DNA from 4 places in the Thioalkalivibrio versutus genome. Region 3 is predicted to be linked to each of the others. Evidence: predicted binding sites of a transcription regulator. Region 3 holds the regulator's gene; each other region holds the start of a gene.
The links. The regulator FliA, encoded in region 3, starts transcription of late flagellar genes. The targets are predictions, from matches to a motif close to GCTAAAGTTNNNNNNNNNNCNGCCGATA.
Positions count from the first base shown of each region.

Region 1 (4,386 bases), 770 kb from region 3:
GCGAACAGAAACTGTACCGGGGCCGACAGCACTGCAAGGGTGCCGACCAGCGCCATGCCGCCGACCAGGGCGGCCTCGATGCCCACGGCCAGGTAGGCGGTCGAGGTCCCCATGAAGATCAGGTAGCCCGATCCGATCGGGCCGACGCGGCGGACCTGAATCAGTGTGGCAAGCGCGCTGCCGATGAGGGCGGCGAATACGGTCCACTGGGTCGCGGCCAGATCGAGACCGATGGCGCGGGCCAGGATCAGGGGGGCGATGATGATGGCCGGTGCGACCAACAACAGGCTCTGCAGCGCACTGATTGTGCATTTGACCGGAGGCGGGTGATCGTCCACCTCATAGATGATCTTCGACTGGGAAGCTTCGGCCACGGTGCCCCCTGGGCGCGGTTGGCGAAAGCGCGCAATCATAACAGCCACGTGGTGTCGGGAGCCCAGGAGGTTTTGGTTGGGCGTTGCCCGCGAGTCGTTGGGGACGGGCAACCAGACAAAAAAAGACCCGGCGCAATGGCCGGGCCCAAGATCGTTCAGACACCCGTGTGATGGAGGGTTGTGATCTGAACGGCGGGTCATCGGCTGCCGTTGCCACGAGCCGATGATTTCCGCAACTTGTATAAGTGGACAGGCGGTGTGGAAACAGGTTCCTGCCAGCGGCTGAAAGAGTGTGGTGGCTGTCACATTTTCAGATGGGCACGGCGATCCCGCCGAGGTTCATTCATTTTTCGGGTTCTTTGTGGAGGCGTGATGCGCGGTCTTGAACAGATCCCCTGGCTGTATGACGGCCTGATGGCCGGTGCCGATCTTCTGGGGCTGCGCCGCTGGCGACGGCGTCTTGTCGAGGGCGCCGAAGGCCGGGTGCTGGAGGTCGGGTGCGGGACCGGGCGCGATCTGCCGCTATACGCGGATCCGACGCAAGTGATCGGCATGGATCCGGACCTGGCCGCGCTGCGGAGGGCGCGACGCCGTGCGCCGGCGGTCCCGCTGGTGGTGGCGAAGGCCGAGGCGCTGCCATTTGCGGATGGGGTGTTCGATAGCGTGGTCTCCGGCCTGGTTTTCTGCAGCGTCCAGGACCCGCCGCGGGCCCTGGGCGAGGTGCGCCGGGTGCTGGCAGACGGCGGCGCGTTGCGCATGCTGGAGCATGTGCGCCACACCCGCCCGCTGCTGGGACGGGCCCAGGACCGGGTGCAGCCGGCCTGGACCTGCGTCACTGGCGGTTGCCATCCCAATCGCGATACCGAGGCCGCGGTGGAGCAGGCCGGGTTCTGCATCGAACCCGAGGATCGCGTGGCCCGTGGCGTGATGCGGCGCTTTGCCGCGCGGGTCTGCCGAGCGCCCGAAGATCCTCCTGCCGGGCGCAACGCCGGGAAGACTGATTGAAGGTCGAGGGCCTTGTTCACCACGAAGGGCACGCAGGCGCGAAGAAGGGGAAGGATCGGCGACGAGAGTTCCGGTGCTGATCGTCGTTCGTGCAGTTGTGCGTTGAAAATTCTCCCGCGTGCGAAAAAATCGTGCATGGAGGCTCAAGTCTTGCGGGATGCGGCCGTCACCGGGGGCAGGTCCGTCTTCCTGAGCGCTGGCGGGCCTGTACATTCAGATTCCGGGAGTACCAGGATGGACGCAAGCGCGATTGCCGCAATGGCCACCCAGCAAAGCCAGCAGCAGCTGGCCATGCAGAAAGATGTGGCCCTGCAGAAGAAGGCGATGGAGTCGCAGGAGATGGCCGCTCAGTCGATGCTGGAGGCACTACCCGACATTGGCGAGATGCAGGCCGCCACACAGGGTCTGCCGGCAAACGTGGGCACCAACATCAATACGACCGCCTGACGCCCCCCAGTCCTTTCGCCCTGCAAGGCCCCGGCGCGTTACTGCCCGGGGCCTTTTCGTTTCCTGATTAGCAACGAGCGTCAGCCAGGCTCAAGGCCCGTGCGGGCCCGGGTCTCCAGGCGCCTCCTACATCGTCCTCCCGGAATCCGCGCAGCGGTTATCCGGGATCTCCACGGTATGAGTGACCCGTACGTTGGGGCTAGAACGGCGTGTGGAGATCCCGGCTCTGCGCTGCGCTACGGCCGGGATGACGCGGAAGTATTTTGGTCCCGGGTGTCGGAGCCGCTGTGTCCGGATGCCCCCGTACCCCGCGATCACGCGGTCTTCCATCCAGAGCCGTCGCGCCCTGCGCGGCAGGCCGGGAGCCTGCCATGCTCCGTGCCTTGGGTGCCCTCTGTGGTTACACGCCCCGGTGTTTCCTTCGTCTCTTTGAGTGCTTCGTGGTGAACCCATTCAGGCGGCCGTCCGTTACTGCCGCTGCGCCTCGAACTCGATCATCAGTTCGACCTCGTCGCCAACGATGTCGCGGGTCAGGCCGTAGGTCATGCCGAAATCGGAACGATCGAAGCTGCCACGCATCGACGCCCCCAGCACGTACGGGCGGCCGAACAGGCCACCCAGCGGGAACGGGTAGCGCCCGACCTTGTTGATGGTCACGTCGAGATGGATGGTGCGGGTCTCGCCCAGCAGCTCCAGGCCGCCACTCAGGCGCCCGGTGTTCTCGCCGGTGGGCTGGTAGCGCGTGGCGGTGAAGCGCATCTCCGGGTATTCCTCGACGTGCAGGAAGTCCTCGTTGCGCAGGTGGTCGTCGCGTTCGGCGTGGTTGGTGAACACGCTGTCGGTCTTGATGACGAAGAAGCCGCCCTCCAGCTCGCCCGAGTCCGGGTCGAAGGTGAACTCGCCCTCGGCCTCCAGGAACATGCCCATGACCTTGGCGTAGCCGGCGTGATCGACCAGGAAACCGACTGCGAAGTGGTCGGGGTCGATGACCCAGCGGTCGGCATCGGCCAGGGCTGCAGCGGGCAGGGCGAAGGTTGCGGTCAGCAGGCAGGTCAGGAGCGCGGAGCGCAGGCGGCTGGAAAAGCGGTGGTTGCGGGCGTCAGTCATGACACACCTCCGGTCGGTGGCGGTAGAGCCAGTGGATATCCACGGCAAAGGACAGGCCGAGGGCCAGCAGGCCGGTCAGGGCAATCGTGATCGCGGCGCTGGCGGGCAGGCCGGGGATCAGTATCAACAGCAGGACTACGGTCTGCAGCACACAGACGGTCTGGCGGCGGCGGCTGGGTGGCAGCGCCCCGGCCAGCCAGGGCCAGGGGCGGGCGGCCAGCACGAAGGCATAGCGCATCAGCCCGATCAGGATCACCCAGGGGCCGACTGCGGTCATCTGCCAGGCGAGCACGGACAAAGCCAGGATCATCGCTGCGTCCAGTTCCATGTCGAAGCGGGCCCCGAATGCGGTGGCGCTGTCGGTTCGCCGCGCGACGGCCCCGTCGAGCCCGTCCAGCAGCAGCGCCAGACCCGCCAGCGCAATCACCCAGAGGGCCAGCAATGGGTCACCCGTGGCAGGGGGGACGAATACCAGGGCCCCCAGGGGTGCGGTCAGGGCGGCGCGCAGCAGCGTGACCCGGTTGGCCGGGCCGGGGCCACGCCCGTCCCGGGCCAGTCCGTCCGGGGGGGTGGTGGTGGCGAGCAGGGCGCCGAGCATGAACCAGAGCACGACAAAGCCGATGATTGCGTGTGGGCCCAGTTCGGCGTGCAGCATCAGCGCCGCCGTGACGACCAGGCCCAGCAGGCCGGCGACGAGCCCGTCGGCCGCCCAGACGCGGAGACCGGTCCGTATCCGTGCCGCGGAGCAACGTTTGGCGGTGGATGATTCCATGTGGGGATTGTAGCCCTCCGTTGGAGGTCTCCGGGGCCTTGCCTTGCGACCACGCCGCGCGCCGGGAGTTGCCGCTTGGAATGCGCTTCGCCCACACTGCGCGGATGATGACGCCGCCTTGCACCCTGACCTTGCAGTGCCTCCGGTGAACACGCCAGCTCCCGAACAGGCCTTCTGGGTCGTCCGTCCCGGCACGGGCGAACTGCGCCCGGAGGCACTGGCGGAGCCGGTGTCGGGGGAGGTGCGGGTGCGCACGCAGTTTTCCGCGATCAGTCGCGGGACCGAGTCGCTGGTCTTTCATGGCCGGGTCCCCGCGAGCCAGTATCAGGCGATGCGCGCGCCATTCCAGGCGGGCGAGTTCCCCGGGCCGGTCAAGTACGGGTACATCAGTGTCGGTACGGTCGAGGCGGTGGGCGAAGGGGATGCGCCGCTCGGGCAGCGGGTGTTCTGTCTGTATCCGCACCAGAGCGCCTACGTCGTTCCCGCGGACGCGGTGGTCCCGATCCCGGATGCGGTGCCCGCGGAGCGCGCGGTGCTGGCGGCCAACATGGAGACGGCGATCAACGCGGTCTGGGATGCGCACTCCGGTCCGGGGGATCGCATCGCCGTAATCGGGGCGGGGGTGGTCGGGCTGCTGGTGGCCTGGCTGCTGCGCGCGATCCCCGGCACCGAGGTGACGTT
Region 1 covers NZ_CP011367.1:2,138,582-2,142,967, reverse strand. Annotated here, with positions in the region: gene TVD_RS09900 (uracil-xanthine permease family protein) at 1-374, opposite strand, end outside; gene TVD_RS09895 (class I SAM-dependent methyltransferase) at 747-1,379, shown strand; gene TVD_RS09890 (putative motility protein) at 1,614-1,826, shown strand; gene TVD_RS09885 (YceI family protein) at 2,295-2,933, opposite strand; gene TVD_RS09880 (CDP-alcohol phosphatidyltransferase family protein) at 2,926-3,705, opposite strand; gene TVD_RS09875 (zinc-dependent alcohol dehydrogenase) at 3,842-4,386, shown strand, end outside.
Region 1: the regulator FliA is predicted to act here: its motif matches at 1,521-1,548, upstream of TVD_RS09890 (putative motility protein).

Region 2 (4,386 bases), 240 kb from region 3:
CGATCCACGCCAGCAAGGCGACCAGCAGAAGGCTCGCGACCAGGTAGACAAGACGGGGTGGACCGTCGCTTTGCGAGACCATGGGCAGGGCCACGTAGGCGAGCAATGCCGCGGCCGCGACCAGGCGCGCGGCCAGCCAGAACAACAAGGTCTGTTGTGACGAGTTCGGGGTGATGAAATCCGGCATGGCCGGATAGGTCATCAGGTGCAGGAAATCAAGCAACGCGACCGCCAGGAAGGCGCACGCCAGCAGCAGAGAAGCGGCCACGCGGCGGCGGTCGATTACGTGGTAGCCCACCGCGAATACCAGTACGGCCACAACCACCGCGAACAACTCCGCGCCCGTGTGGAAGGCGGTCAGGTGCTCGCGGGGCAGGATCCGCGGCAGCTCCACCCCGAGCATCCAGATCGCCAGCGGTAACAGCAGTAGCGCCAGCAGAACGCCGGAGGCGAGGGCAATATGTTGCCGCAGGTACCGATCGGAACCCGAAATCATCGGGCTCTAAGTGCACACATTGTTGGACAACTCCCCTGGACGCATCCTTATGGGCGGGTCGCGTCGGCCTGACCGTTGCTGCGTGGGCATCGGTTTCTTTGAAAATGAAGCTAGCGGATATTCCCGCACAAAACAAATATATATCCGATGGGGTATGGAGCGGTGTCTTTTCATTGACAAAAGGCGTATAGTGCCCGGATCGAACGCCCCGCCCGTCAGCGTCCGTTCATTTGATCCAGAGCCTTCCGGCTCGCAGTGATCCCCCTGATTTCGTTTCCCCCGATGGGTGCTCTGTGTTGAACGAGTGGCGGGTGGCGTTGGAGCATTCCATGACTGATACGACCTTTGCCGACCTCGGGTTGGCCGATACCCTTTTGCGTGCGCTGGAAACCTCCGGGTACCAGCACCCGACCCCGATCCAGGCCCAGGCCATCCCGGAAGTCCTGAAGGGAGGCGACCTGCTGGCCGCCGCCCAGACCGGCACCGGCAAGACGGCCGGCTTCACCCTGCCGATCCTGCAGCGCCTTTCCACCTCGGATGCGCCGCAGGCCGGCAATGGCCGCCCGCGTTGCCTGGTGCTGACCCCGACCCGCGAGCTGGCCGCGCAGGTTCACGAATCCGTGAAGACCTACGGGCGCAATCTCAAGATGCGCTCGATGACGATCTTTGGCGGTGTGAACATGAACCCGCAGATCAAGGCCCTGCGTGATCGCATGGACATCGTGGTGGCGACGCCGGGGCGTCTGCTGGATCACGCCAATCAGAAGACCATCGACCTGTCCGGTGTGGAGATCCTGGTACTCGACGAGGCTGATCGCATGCTCGACATGGGCTTCATCCGTGACATCAAGAAGCTGATTGCGATGATGCCGAAGAACCGCCAGAACCTGATGTTCTCGGCGACCTTCTCCGACGAGATCCGCAAGCTGGCCAACGGCCTGCTGAACAACCCGGCGGAGATCGACATCGCGCCGCGCAACACGACCGCCGAGGGCGTGAAGCAAAGCGTGCACCTGGTCGAGACCAGCCAGAAGCGCGAGCTGTTGAGCCACCTGATCCGCACCAACAAATGGGAACAGGTGCTGGTGTTTACCCGCACCAAGCATGGCGCCAATCGCCTGGCCGAGAAGCTGTCGAAGGATGGCGTGCGCTCCGAGGCGATCCACGGCAACAAGAGCCAGGCGGCGCGTACAAAGGCGCTGAAGCAGTTCAAGTCCGGCCAGGTGCCGGTCCTGGTAGCCACGGATATCGCCGCGCGCGGGCTGGACATCGACCAGCTGCCGCAGGTCGTCAATTTCGAGCTGCCGAACGTGCCGGAGGACTACGTGCATCGCATCGGTCGCACCGGGCGTGCCGGCTCCGACGGCGCCGCGCTGTCGCTGGTGGACGGTGAGGAGATCAAGCTGCTGAAGGGCATCGAACGCCTGATTCAGCGCCCGATCGACCGTATCGAAACCGAGGGCTTCGCCACGCCGAAGCCGGCTGCCAATGACGGCAACGGCAATCGCCGTGGTGGTCCGGGTGGCAAGCCGGGCGGAGGCGCCCGCAGTGGCGCCCCGCGCAACGGTCGCGGTGGCAAGCCCGGTGGTGGTCGCGGCGGCAACGGTCGCCCGTCCGCCAACGGCAACCGCGCGGCTCGCAGCCGGTAAGCGGACCCGCTAACGCAGTACCGCGAACCCGCGGTCCCGAGTCTCGGGCCCGCGGGTTTTTTGTGTCTGGGTATCGGGGGTGAGGCGAGCGCCCGCTCAAGGGCTTTATTCACCACGAAGCGCACGAAGAAGGTCAAGGCCAAAGGCCTATCAACTCAGAGGACGCAGAGAAAGGACGAATTCTGTCTGGAACGTCTGTTAGCCATGGCCGCTGGCCCCACGGCTGAAACCAAGCGAGCCCCATCCTTCACGTTGAAAGCCTTTTCATCCTCTCCGTGAGCTCCGTGTCCTCTGTGGCGCAATCGCCCTTGATCTTCTTCGTGTCTTCATGCGCTTCGTGGTGAGACGATTTCCTGATTAGCGATAAGAGTCAGCCAGTGCCGGGGGTCCTTCGGGGGGCGTGCATGGCCCGCCCCGGGGCACTTGGATCCAGGCCTTGTTGGGGATGTCACCATCGCGGAGCGCCTTAGCCCTGCCTGGTCATCCCGGCCGGAGCGAAGCGAAGAGCCGGGATCTCCCCCGTCGGGGCAACCCCCAACCGCAGAGATCCCGGATAACCGCTACGCGGTTTCCGGGATGACCAAGCTGGGGGCGGCTGGAAACCCGGGCTGGCACGGTCATTGGGCCTGGCTGATGATTATTGCTAATCAGGAGCGATTTTTGGCTTGTGTTGGGACATGAGGTTGACCCGGATCAAGACGATAGGGGCGGGGCGGATGGATACTGTGTCGGGCTCAAGACCGGGATCGGCTGGTCGTTAAGAGACGGAAAGGAGGGCGTCGATGAAGATTGGACCGTTGGGTGGGCTGCGACTGAAGCTGATTATCCTGGTGATCGTGGTGAGCACCGTGCCGTTGTCCATCATGGGCGGGGTGACCTTCCACACCATGAAGGGTGATCTGGCCGCGGGTGTGGACGCGGCGCTGGTGAGCCAGTTGTGGTGGCTGCTGTGGGTGCTGTGGATCGTGGCGTTCGTGGTGGCGCTGGGTATTGGCTGGTTCTACGCCAATGTGCTGACGCGCCCCATGGAGCGCCTGGCCGAGGGGCTGGAGGCGATCGGCGAGGGCCGTGCGGATCTCGGGCACCGAGTGGAGGTGACGACCGACGACGAGATCGGGCGCACCGGCGCGGCCTTCAACACGGTGATGGGCCGGCTTTCCGGGCTCATTCGCCAGGTTGCCGACGCGGCGGACGGGATTGCCGCCTCGGCGCGGCAGCTGGATGGGCGCAGCAATGAACTGACGCGTGCCACCCACGAACAGCGCGGTGATGTGGAGCAGGTGGTCACGGCGATGAACCAGATGTCTGCCACGGTGCAGGAGGTCGCCAACAACACGCAGAGCACGGCCGAGAGCGCGGGGCAGGCGACGCGTGCGGCGGAAGGCGGGCGCACCGTGGTGCAGGCGACCCAGGGTGCGATCAACACGCTGGCCGGCGAGATTCGTCAGGCGAACAATGTGATCGTGGAACTGAAAGGGGACAGCGACAACATCGGCACGATCCTGCAGGTGATCGAGGAGATCGCCGAGAAGACCAACCTGCTGGCGCTGAACGCGGCCATCGAGGCGGCGCGGGCCGGCGAGGCCGGGCGGGGCTTCGCGGTGGTGGCGGACGAAGTGCGCCACCTGGCACAGCGCACGAACGACTCGACCGGGGAGATCCGCGAGATCATTCAGCGCCTGCAGGGCGGGGCCACCCGCGCGGTGCAGGCGATGGAGGTCAGCCAGCAGCATGCGGAAACCTCCGTGGCGAAGGCGGGCGAGGCCGGCGAGACCCTGGAGTACATCCACGACTCGGTGACCGCCATCGACGACATGACCCGCCAGGTGGCCAGCGCGACCGAGGAGCAAAGCCAGGTGGCGGAAGAGATCAACCGCAACATCCACCACATCAACGATATTGCCGTGCGCAATGCCGACGGGGCGAACGAGATGCAGCAGGCGGTGGAGGCGCTGGAGGCCTTGGCGCAGCAGCTACAGGGCGAGGTTGCGGGGTTCCGTCAACAGGCGTAACGGCCGAGCCAGGCGCAGCGCAGGTTCGGCTCGCCATCCTGGGAAACCGGGGGTGGTGTGTTGTGACGCCGGATAAGCGACCGCAAGGCCTTGCAACGGGGCTTCAGAAGCCCCGGCGCAGGGCGTCGAAGCCCAGAGCGACGTCGTCGGGGTCGGCACCGGGCTCGATGCGCAGGCGTTCCCGCACCATGTTGCGATCGATGTGGGATTCCTCGATGGCGGTGCCCGG
Region 2 covers NZ_CP011367.1:1,133,629-1,138,014, forward strand. Annotated here, with positions in the region: gene TVD_RS05300 (bifunctional diguanylate cyclase/phosphodiesterase) at 1-496, opposite strand, end outside; gene TVD_RS05305 (DEAD/DEAH box helicase) at 826-2,145, shown strand; gene TVD_RS05310 (methyl-accepting chemotaxis protein) at 2,928-4,157, shown strand; gene TVD_RS05315 (DUF255 domain-containing protein) at 4,261-4,386, opposite strand, start outside.
Region 2: the regulator FliA is predicted to act here: its motif matches at 2,878-2,905, upstream of TVD_RS05310 (methyl-accepting chemotaxis protein).

Region 3 (4,386 bases):
ATTCGGTTACGCTGGTGACCCTGGACAGCCAGCGCATCGGTGCCACACGGCAGCTGCAAGCCTTTGCACAGATGGCGGGGATCTCGGTGCGCGTGCTGCAGAATGCGCGCGAACTGCGCGATCTGGCGCGGCGCGTGGACGATGGCCACCTGATCCTGGTGGATACCGCCGGGCAGGCGCCGCGCGCGGTGGAGGAGGAGTCGCTGTTCGCGCATCTGCCGCCGGATATCCGTGCCGAGAGCTGGTTGGTTGTGTCGGCCACGACCCAGGGCAGTACCTTGCGGCGGGTGCTGGACGCGTTTCGCAAGGCGGATCCCTCGGCGCTGGTGCTGACCAAACTGGACGAGGCAGAACAGCTGGGCGAGGTCCTGTCGGTCCTGCTGGACCAGCACCTGGGGCTTGGGTTTGTAAGCGATGGCCAGCGCATCGCCGAGGATTTTCACCGGGTCGATACGGGGTATCTGACCCGCCTGGCACTGGACGACGATGCCGAGGGTGCGCAGGCGGGTGGCAATGCCCGCGAGACCTGGGCCGCCGAACGGCTGGCCGAAATGGAAGCGCCGCGACGCTCGCGCTCGCCGCTGCGCCCGGCGCAGGGGGCCGAGCCGGCCACACTGGAACTGATTCAGCCGGTTGGAAAGGGGCGTTATGCCACGCACTAACAAGCCGTTGAAGGTCATTGCGGTCGCCTCGGGCAAGGGCGGCGTGGGCAAGACCAACGTGTCGGTCAATCTGGCGGTCGGCCTGGCCCGGTTGGGCCGCGAGGTGATGCTGTTCGATGCGGATCTGGGCCTGGCCAACGTGGACCTGTTGCTCGGGATGCGCCCGGAGCGCACCCTGCACGACCTGGTGACCGGCGCCGTGGACAGCCTGGACGATGTCCTGGTTCAGGGGCCGGACGGGGTGAAGGTGGTCCCGTCGGCCTCCGGTATCGCGGCGATGGCGAATCTTACGCCGGCCGAGCACGCGGGGCTGATCCATGCCTTCAGCGCCTACCGCAAGCCGCTGGATGTCCTGATCGTGGACACTGCTGCAGGCCTGCAGGAGTCGGTGACTTCGTTCTGCCGGGCGGTACAGGAGACCCTTGTGGTGGTCTGCGACGAGCCGGCTTCGATTACCGATGCCTATGCCCTGATCAAGGTGCTGCATCGTGACCACGGGCTGCGGCGTTTCCGCATGGTCACCAACATGGTCAGCGGACGCGAGGGTGCGGAGCGGCTGATGCAGAAACTCAATACCGTCTGTGGCAATTACCTGCCGGAGGTGGTCCTGGATCTGGCCGGCTATATCCCGATGGACGAACATCTGCGCAAGTCCGTGCAGAAAAGGGCACCGGTGGTTCAGCAGTATCCCGGCAGTCCGGCCGGCAAGGCGTTTGCCGAACTGGCACGCACGGTGGACCGCTGGCCGGTTGGTGGGGGTGACCACGGGGGCGTCGGGTTCTTCGTGGAACGAATGCTGCAGAGTGCATGATGACGACGCGTAATCGACTTTCCGGCTACCAGGCGACGTCCACCGCGACCGGTGGACACGAGAAGTTGATTGCCGATCACGTTGAACTGGTGCATCGCATCGCGCACCACCTGATGGCCCGTCTGCCGGCCTCGGTCCAGGTCGATGATCTGATCCAGGCCGGCATGATCGGCCTTCTGGAGGCGGCGCGGCAGTTCGAGGGCGGGCAGGGGGCGACCTTTGCCACCTACGCCGGAATCCGCATCCGCGGTGCGATGATCGACGAATTGCGTCGCAGTGACTGGACGCCGCGTTCGGTGCACCGCAACAGCCGGCGTATTGCCGCCGCGATCCAGAGTGTCGAGGCCCGTGAGGGGCGTGCGGCGCGTGGGAGCGAAGTGGCGGCCGAGCTGGACGTGGCGATCGATGACTATTACGACATGCTCAAGGACCATGCCGGGGCCCATCTGTTTGCGCTGGACGATCTGGGTGGCGGGGATGACGGGGCCGATCGTGTGATCGAGGGGCAGGAAGTCTCTCCGTCGCGTAGCCTTGAGGCTGGCGAGTTTCGCGAGGAGTTGGCCGAGGCCCTTGGGGATCTGCCTGAACGCGAACGCCTGGTGCTGTCGCTGTATTACACCGAAGAACTGAATCTGCGCGAGATCGGGGCTGTTCTGGGCGTGACCGAGTCGCGCGTGAGCCAGATTCGCAGCCAGGCGGTCATCCGGCTGCGCGCGCGCATGGGGTCGTGGCTCGAAGACGGCACGGCTTTGCAGTTATTCTAAAACTCACCTTACGAATCCCGGAGTGACGTGTGGACAAGGGAATGAAAATTCTCATCGTGGACGATTTTTCCACGATGCGGCGCATTATCAAGAACCTCTTGCGCGATCTTGGCTTCAATAATACGCAGGAAGCCGACGACGGCAGCACCGCGCTGCCGATGCTGCAAAATGGTGATTTCGACTTCCTGATTACCGACTGGAACATGCCCAATATGCCGGGCATCGACCTGCTGAAGGCCGTCCGGGCGGATGCCAACCTGAAGTCGATGCCGGTGCTGATGGTGACGGCCGAGGCCAAGCGCGACCAGATCGTGGAGGCTGCGGAGGCAGGTGTGAACGGTTACGTGGTCAAGCCGTTTACCGCCGAAACGCTGAAGGAAAAGATCGACAAGATCTTCGAACGTATTGAAGCACAGGGCTAAGCATCGCCCAGTGATGAATACGGACGACGTCCGTCTCGCTTGCGCGGGTAGACGTGACCCGGCTCCTTCGGCGCCGTACCAGCAAGAGGCTCCTCATGACTGAACAGGAACACCCCCCACGCGACGGCCAGCTCGAGCTGGCCCGGCAACTGGTGCAGACGCTCGAGGCGGGCGACGACGCGGCGGCACGCGCGCTGGTGCAGGATCTAGCGCGTCCTTACGACCGCGAGCTCTTCGACGAACTGGGCAAGCTGACGCGCGACCTTCACGAGGCCTTGCAAAGCTTCCGTGGCGACTCGCGCCTGGTAGAGCTGACCCAGGCGGAGATCCCGGATGCGAAGGAACGCCTGAACTACGTGGTCACCATGACCGAGCAGGCCGCGCACGCCACGATGGGCGCCATCGAATCGAGCCTGCCGATCGCCGAGTCGTTCAGCCAGCAGGCGGCCGACTTGACCGCCAAATGGACGCGCTTTCGCAACCGGCAGCTCTCGGTGGACGAATTCCGCGATTTCGCGCGTGAGCTGGACAGCTTCTTCGGGCAGGCGGGCGAGGACGCCGAGGAATTGCGGCGGCTGCTCTCCGAGGTGTTGATGGCACAAAGTTATCAGGACATTACCGGCCAGGTGATTCGCCGCGTGATCCAGCTGGTGACCGACCTCGAAGAGAACCTCGTTACCCTGATTCGGCTCTCCAGCGGGCGCATGGAGCAGGTCGAAGCGGCCGAAGCGTCCCTGGAGCGTGGCGAAGAAGACCGCGAGGCGGACCGCAAGGGCCACGGCCCCAGTGTGCCCAAGACTCAAGATTCCAGCGCAGATGTCGTTCAAGGACAGGACGAGGTGGACGATCTGCTATCAAGCCTGGGCTTCTAGCAGTGCCCCCCATACGACTGGCGCCACGGGACCGGAGAGACTGAATGGCCATCGACCCCAATGACGAAATCCTTCAGGACTTCCTGATCGAGGCCGGGGAACTGCTGGAGGGGCTCAACGAGCAACTCATCGACCTGGAACAGAATCCGGACGACCGGGATCTGTTGAATGCGGTCTTTCGAAGCTTCCACACCATCAAGGGGGGCGCCGGGTTCTTGAGCCTGGATCCGCTGGTGACGGTGTGTCATCACGCCGAGGACGTCTTCAATCTGCTGCGCAACGGCGAACGCCGGGCCGATAGCCATCTGATGGACACCATGCTCCGCGTGCTGGACTCCCTGAACGTCATGTTCGGGGATCTGCGCTCCGGCGTGGACCCGACCCCCGCCGATGCCGCGGTGGTCGAGGACCTGCGGCGCATGGCAAAAAACGAAGACGTGGCCGGAGATACCGCCACGGCGCCGCCCGCGCCTGAACCGGAGCCCGTCCCCGAGCCCGTCCCCGAGCCACAGGCCTCGGCCCCCGGCGACGCCATGGTGGGCGGCGGGGAGGAGATCACGGACGACGAGTTCGAGGCCCTGCTGGATACGTTGCATGGTGACGGCGCCCCGGCACCCGTGGACGCGGCCGTGTCGGGCGGCGCCGGGGCCAGCGACGACTCGGGCGGTGATCTGATCAGCGACGACGAGTTCGAGAATTTGTTGGACGAGTTGCAGGCCAAGGGCGGGGGTCAGGCATCGCCCGAACCGGCTGCGGATCCACTGCCGACCGAGCCCGCGGCCGCGGCGCCCGAGCCGGAAAAAGCAGTAGCGCCGGAGCCGGCTGCCGCCGGTGGGCAGGGCGGTGGTGGTGCCC
Region 3 covers NZ_CP011367.1:1,370,134-1,374,519, forward strand. Annotated here, with positions in the region: gene flhF (flagellar biosynthesis GTPase FlhF) at 1-662, shown strand, start outside; gene TVD_RS06330 (MinD/ParA family protein) at 649-1,473, shown strand; gene TVD_RS06335 (RNA polymerase sigma factor FliA) at 1,470-2,237, shown strand; gene cheY (chemotaxis response regulator CheY) at 2,279-2,659, shown strand; gene TVD_RS06345 (protein phosphatase CheZ) at 2,755-3,531, shown strand; gene TVD_RS06350 (chemotaxis protein CheA) at 3,576-4,386, shown strand, end outside.

Region 4 (4,386 bases), 340 kb from region 3:
GCCGCGACAGACGACTGGAAACCAGGTACTGGCGGCTGTCGCCCAGCACCAGACCGCAGCAGTCCTGCAGGAAGCGGGAGAACTCCTCGTAGTCGCGGGAATCGATCACCAAGTCATCCCTGAGCGCTGTCCATCGTGATTAGGCATCCTGATGACGAATCCTTGGCCGGGGCCTCTTGGCCGGAAAACCGGGGTGATCCCGAAGATCGGGTCGAGTATACGGCGTCGCGCGCATGGCACCATACAGCCCGAGTGGCGGCCACCCGTCGCCGCTCCGGGCTTGCCGAGCGGCAACGCGGTTCCGCCCGACCGGTCATTCGGCCTGCTGATCCGGGCGCCCGGTCTGGTCCAGCACCGCATTCGCCAGCTCGTCGGGATTGAACTTGGACAAAAAGGCATCGGCCCCGGCGCGCTTGACCATATCCGTGTTGAATTCCCCACTCAGTGAGGAGTGCAGCAGCACCCGCAAATTCTGCAGCGCGGGATTGTCCCGGATGCGCGCGGTCAGGGTGTAGCCGTCCATGCGTGGCATCTCGATATCCGAGATCACCAGTTCGACCTGGTCGCCTACCGGCCCTTCCGCGGCCTTCTGCTCAAGGAAGTCCAGTGCCTCCTGGCCATCCTTGAAGACATCGTATTCGAAACCGAGCCCCTTGATCGCCCCCTCGATCTGCTTGCGCGCCACCACCGAGTCATCGACGATCACAACCTTGCGCCCGCTGGCCTCGCGGGCATTCTCGCGGATGGATGGCGATATCTCGCTGGGCAGCGGGTTCACGATGGAGAGCACCCGTTCGACATCGATAATCTCGACCAGCTTGTTGTCGATCTCCGTGACGGCCACCAGGAAGGATTCGCGCCCGGTTCCGCGCGGGGGCGACTTCACGTCCTGCCAGTTCACGTTGACGATACGGTCCACGGCCGACACCCAGAAGCCCTGCACCGAACGATTGAACTCGGTGACCACCACCTTCTGCTCCCCGTTGTCGACCGCCCCGACGGCGCCACGCAGGCCCATCGCTCGCGCCAGGTCAATGATTGGCACGGTACCGCCACGCAACGTCGCCACCCCGCGTACCACGCTCATGGAGCCGGGAATCTGACGCAGCGGCGGCGACGGAATCACCTCGCGGACCTTGAAGACATTGATCCCGAAGGTCTGCGACCCGCCCAGATGGAACAGCAGAAGCTCCATGCGGTTCTGCCCCACCAACTGGGTTCGCTGATTCACATCGTCAATGAATTGACTCATCGTGCCGCTCTCCTTGCCCCGATTGCTCTTAGCACCGGACAGGCCTCAAAGGCCAAGTGTGCACCGCGCAACCCCGGCCTGTCATTTGCATTTGCGTGCATGCGCCTTCTGACGCCGCCTCATGGCCATAACGGCCGCCCGCGACGGGCCTTGAATGTGCGCGTGGCGCGGGATGCCCATTCATTGGCACGACATCTGCATGTTTTTGCGTACTGAAACCGCTCGCGACTCGCTCGACATCGACGCAAGATCCGCCAAATCCGAGCCATTCGCGCACAGTCCGACGCCCGCACCGAACTGGCTGCGCAGGACAGGACCAAACAGGACCGCGACATGAACCAGCGCCGACCCATTTCAGAATTTTCTTCCGCTGCCAGGAAGACGCTGATCCGTTCGCTCATTCGCGTTGGGGCCTCATTCGTTCCAGGAAAAGGCGGGCCCTCCGGTGCCTCGCCAGCGAGCGTGATCGACTCGAGCGCAAACGTGCGAGCCATTCCGCGTCTCCTTGCCGGAGTCACCCTCTTGTTCACCCTGGTACTGCTGTCTACCAGCGCCCGGGCCGAAGTCCACCCGGTTGACGACATCCGTCTCGCCGCCGAGCAGTTCCTGATTCAGGAACTGGGCGTTACCGATACCGAGAAGGATGTTTCCATCGAGATTGGTCAGCTCGACAAGCGTCTGCGCCTCGTCCCCTGCACGGACGGCCTGGAAGCGCGTTTCCCACCCGGCGGGCGGCGTGACGGCAACACCGCTGTCCATATCCAGTGTGCCGGCCCGGTGACCTGGCAGTTATACGTGCCGGCGACGGTCGAACGTTACGCCGAAGTGCTGGTTGCGAACCGCACCCTGCCGCGCCAGCACACCCTCTCGGCGGGCGACCTGCGTTTCCAGCGAATCGAGACCTCGCGCCATGCCGGCAGTTATCATGAGGAAAAGAATGCCCTGATCGGCCAACAGACCCGGCGCAGCATCCGCCCGGGTCAGATCATCGGAACCCAGCACGTGAGCCCGCGCGAGATCATCAGTCGCGGCCAACGGGTTACCATCCTGGCAGAGAACGGCTCAATCGCCATCCGCATGCAGGGCGAAGCGCTGGAGAACGGGACGCTGGGCGAACGAATCCGCGTCAAGAACGCATCCTCCGGGCGCGTCGTCGAAGGCGAAATCCAGGCCTCCGGCCACATCCGGGTAGCGCTTTGAGGTCTCGCCCCACCAGGCACGCCAACGATCTTCGAGGCGGACTGTGAAGCCCGTTACACTTTTCCGCCCCCGAGGCCTACAGTTTCAGCAACGCTGGCCGTAAACAATTGCAGCACAGTTACAACGACAGGAAGGCATCATGGATATCAAGGGCCTCAATACGAACAGCCTGCGCCCCGACAGCCAGAACCCCGGGGTAAAGGGTCGCGACGAGTCCGGCAACACGGCAAGCCGTGCCCCGGCCTCCGGTAACGCATCGACGGCAAACAATGATTCGGTCACGCTCACCGGGGCCGCCCAGGCAATGAATGCCGCGGCCGGCGCGGGTGACACCGCCCCCTTCGACGCCGCCCGCGTTGCCGAACTGCGCGAGGCGATCTCCAGCGGCAACTATCCAGTGGACAACCAGCAGCTGGCCGATCGCATGATCGACCTCGAAAGCCTGCTGCGCTAACCCGGTCTATCGCCCATGAATGCCGACGCGCACCATAAACTGCAACGCTCGCTCGAGACCTCAATCCGGCTGGCTCATCAGCTGGAAGAAAGTCTGCTAAAGGAGACGCGCGCGGTCGAAGCGCGCCAACCCGATACGCTGCAGGACGTGGTGACCGGCAAGCAGACCCTGCTGCATGAACTGGAAACCGAGACCCGCAACCAGCAAGGCCTGGTCGAGGCCGCCGGCGAGGCCTTCAGCCCCGAGGGCGTCGCGCGCCTGTTCTCGAAGATGGACGATGGCGTCGTACTGAACGACCTGTGGCAAGCCCTGCGCCAGTCCATCGAACGCTGCGACACTCTGAATCAGGGCAATGCGCGCCTGATCGACCGTGACCGCCAGCGCGTGGAACTCTCCATGCAGATCCTTCGCGGCGAGGAAACCGGCCCCGCGGCTACCTACGACCCGTATGGCCGCGCCCGGCCCGGAAACCGCGGCGGACGCCAGATCACCCAGGCCTGAGAGGCCGATGCTGGTGGAGGCTGGCTTTTCGCGGCATCCACCAGTACCTTGCGTCCTCACACCTTCCTAACACTTCGGACGCATGGACGACACGGACTATACCGTCGATAAGCCGGACCGGATTGCCGGCATCCTCAAGGACCTCGACCACAAGCTCACCGTCGTGAGCGTTCGCGTGGATACCGACGGCCCCCTGTACACCTCGGCCCTGGTCCGTCTGGACCCAGCCGCCAAGGAACTCTTTCTCGACGAGCTGACCCCGCCTCGCGCGCACCAGCAGGTTCAGGCCGGCATGGACTTGCGCGTCTTCGCGGCGCTGCGCGGGGTTGCAGTGCGATTCGGCACGCATGTGACACGCATCGAGCAGGAGCAAAAAGGCGCGCTCTACGTCTGCACCTATCCGGAAACTCTGTACTACCTGCAACGCCGCGAAACGTTCCGCGTGCACATCCCGATGGCCCAGCGGCCTCAGATCGAACTCCATGCAAAGGCCTGGAAGGATCCCGTGATTGGCGAGGTTGCCGACCTCTCTGCCCAGGGCATGTGCATCGAGTTGTCCACCACCCTTCTGGATGCGCTTGAGGACCAGGCGAACCTGGCCTTCGAGAACCTCCTGCTCCCCGATGTCAGTGAACGCCTTTCCGGGGACCTGCGGCTGGCCAACCGTCGCCGCAGCACGCGTGATGGCTTTGAGTTTGCAGGCTTCGAGATCGTCGGAATGACCCAGTGGATGGAACGCCAGACCAACATCGCCCTGCTCCATTACCAGCGCGAGGCACGCCGCCGCTCGATGGATTGAGCCCAGGCGACGCCGCCACCTGCAACTCCGAACACAAAAAAGGCCGCTTCAAGCGGCCTTTTTTGATCATTCCTGTTTGGTCGGGACGGCAGGATTTGAACCTGCGACCCTCTGCACCCCATGCAGATGCGCTACCAGACTGCGCCACGCCCCGAAGCCGCGAACTATATCCGATTCCCC
Region 4 covers NZ_CP011367.1:1,707,554-1,711,939, forward strand. Annotated here, with positions in the region: gene TVD_RS07915 (CheR family methyltransferase) at 1-109, opposite strand, end outside; gene TVD_RS07920 (chemotaxis protein CheV) at 314-1,252, opposite strand; gene flgA (flagellar basal body P-ring formation chaperone FlgA) at 1,775-2,452, shown strand; gene flgM (flagellar biosynthesis anti-sigma factor FlgM) at 2,592-2,906, shown strand; gene TVD_RS07935 (flagella synthesis protein FlgN) at 2,922-3,407, shown strand; gene TVD_RS07940 (flagellar brake protein) at 3,490-4,206, shown strand; tRNA gene TVD_RS07945 (tRNA-Pro) at 4,284-4,360, opposite strand.
Region 4: the regulator FliA is predicted to act here: its motif matches at 2,528-2,555, upstream of flgM (flagellar biosynthesis anti-sigma factor FlgM).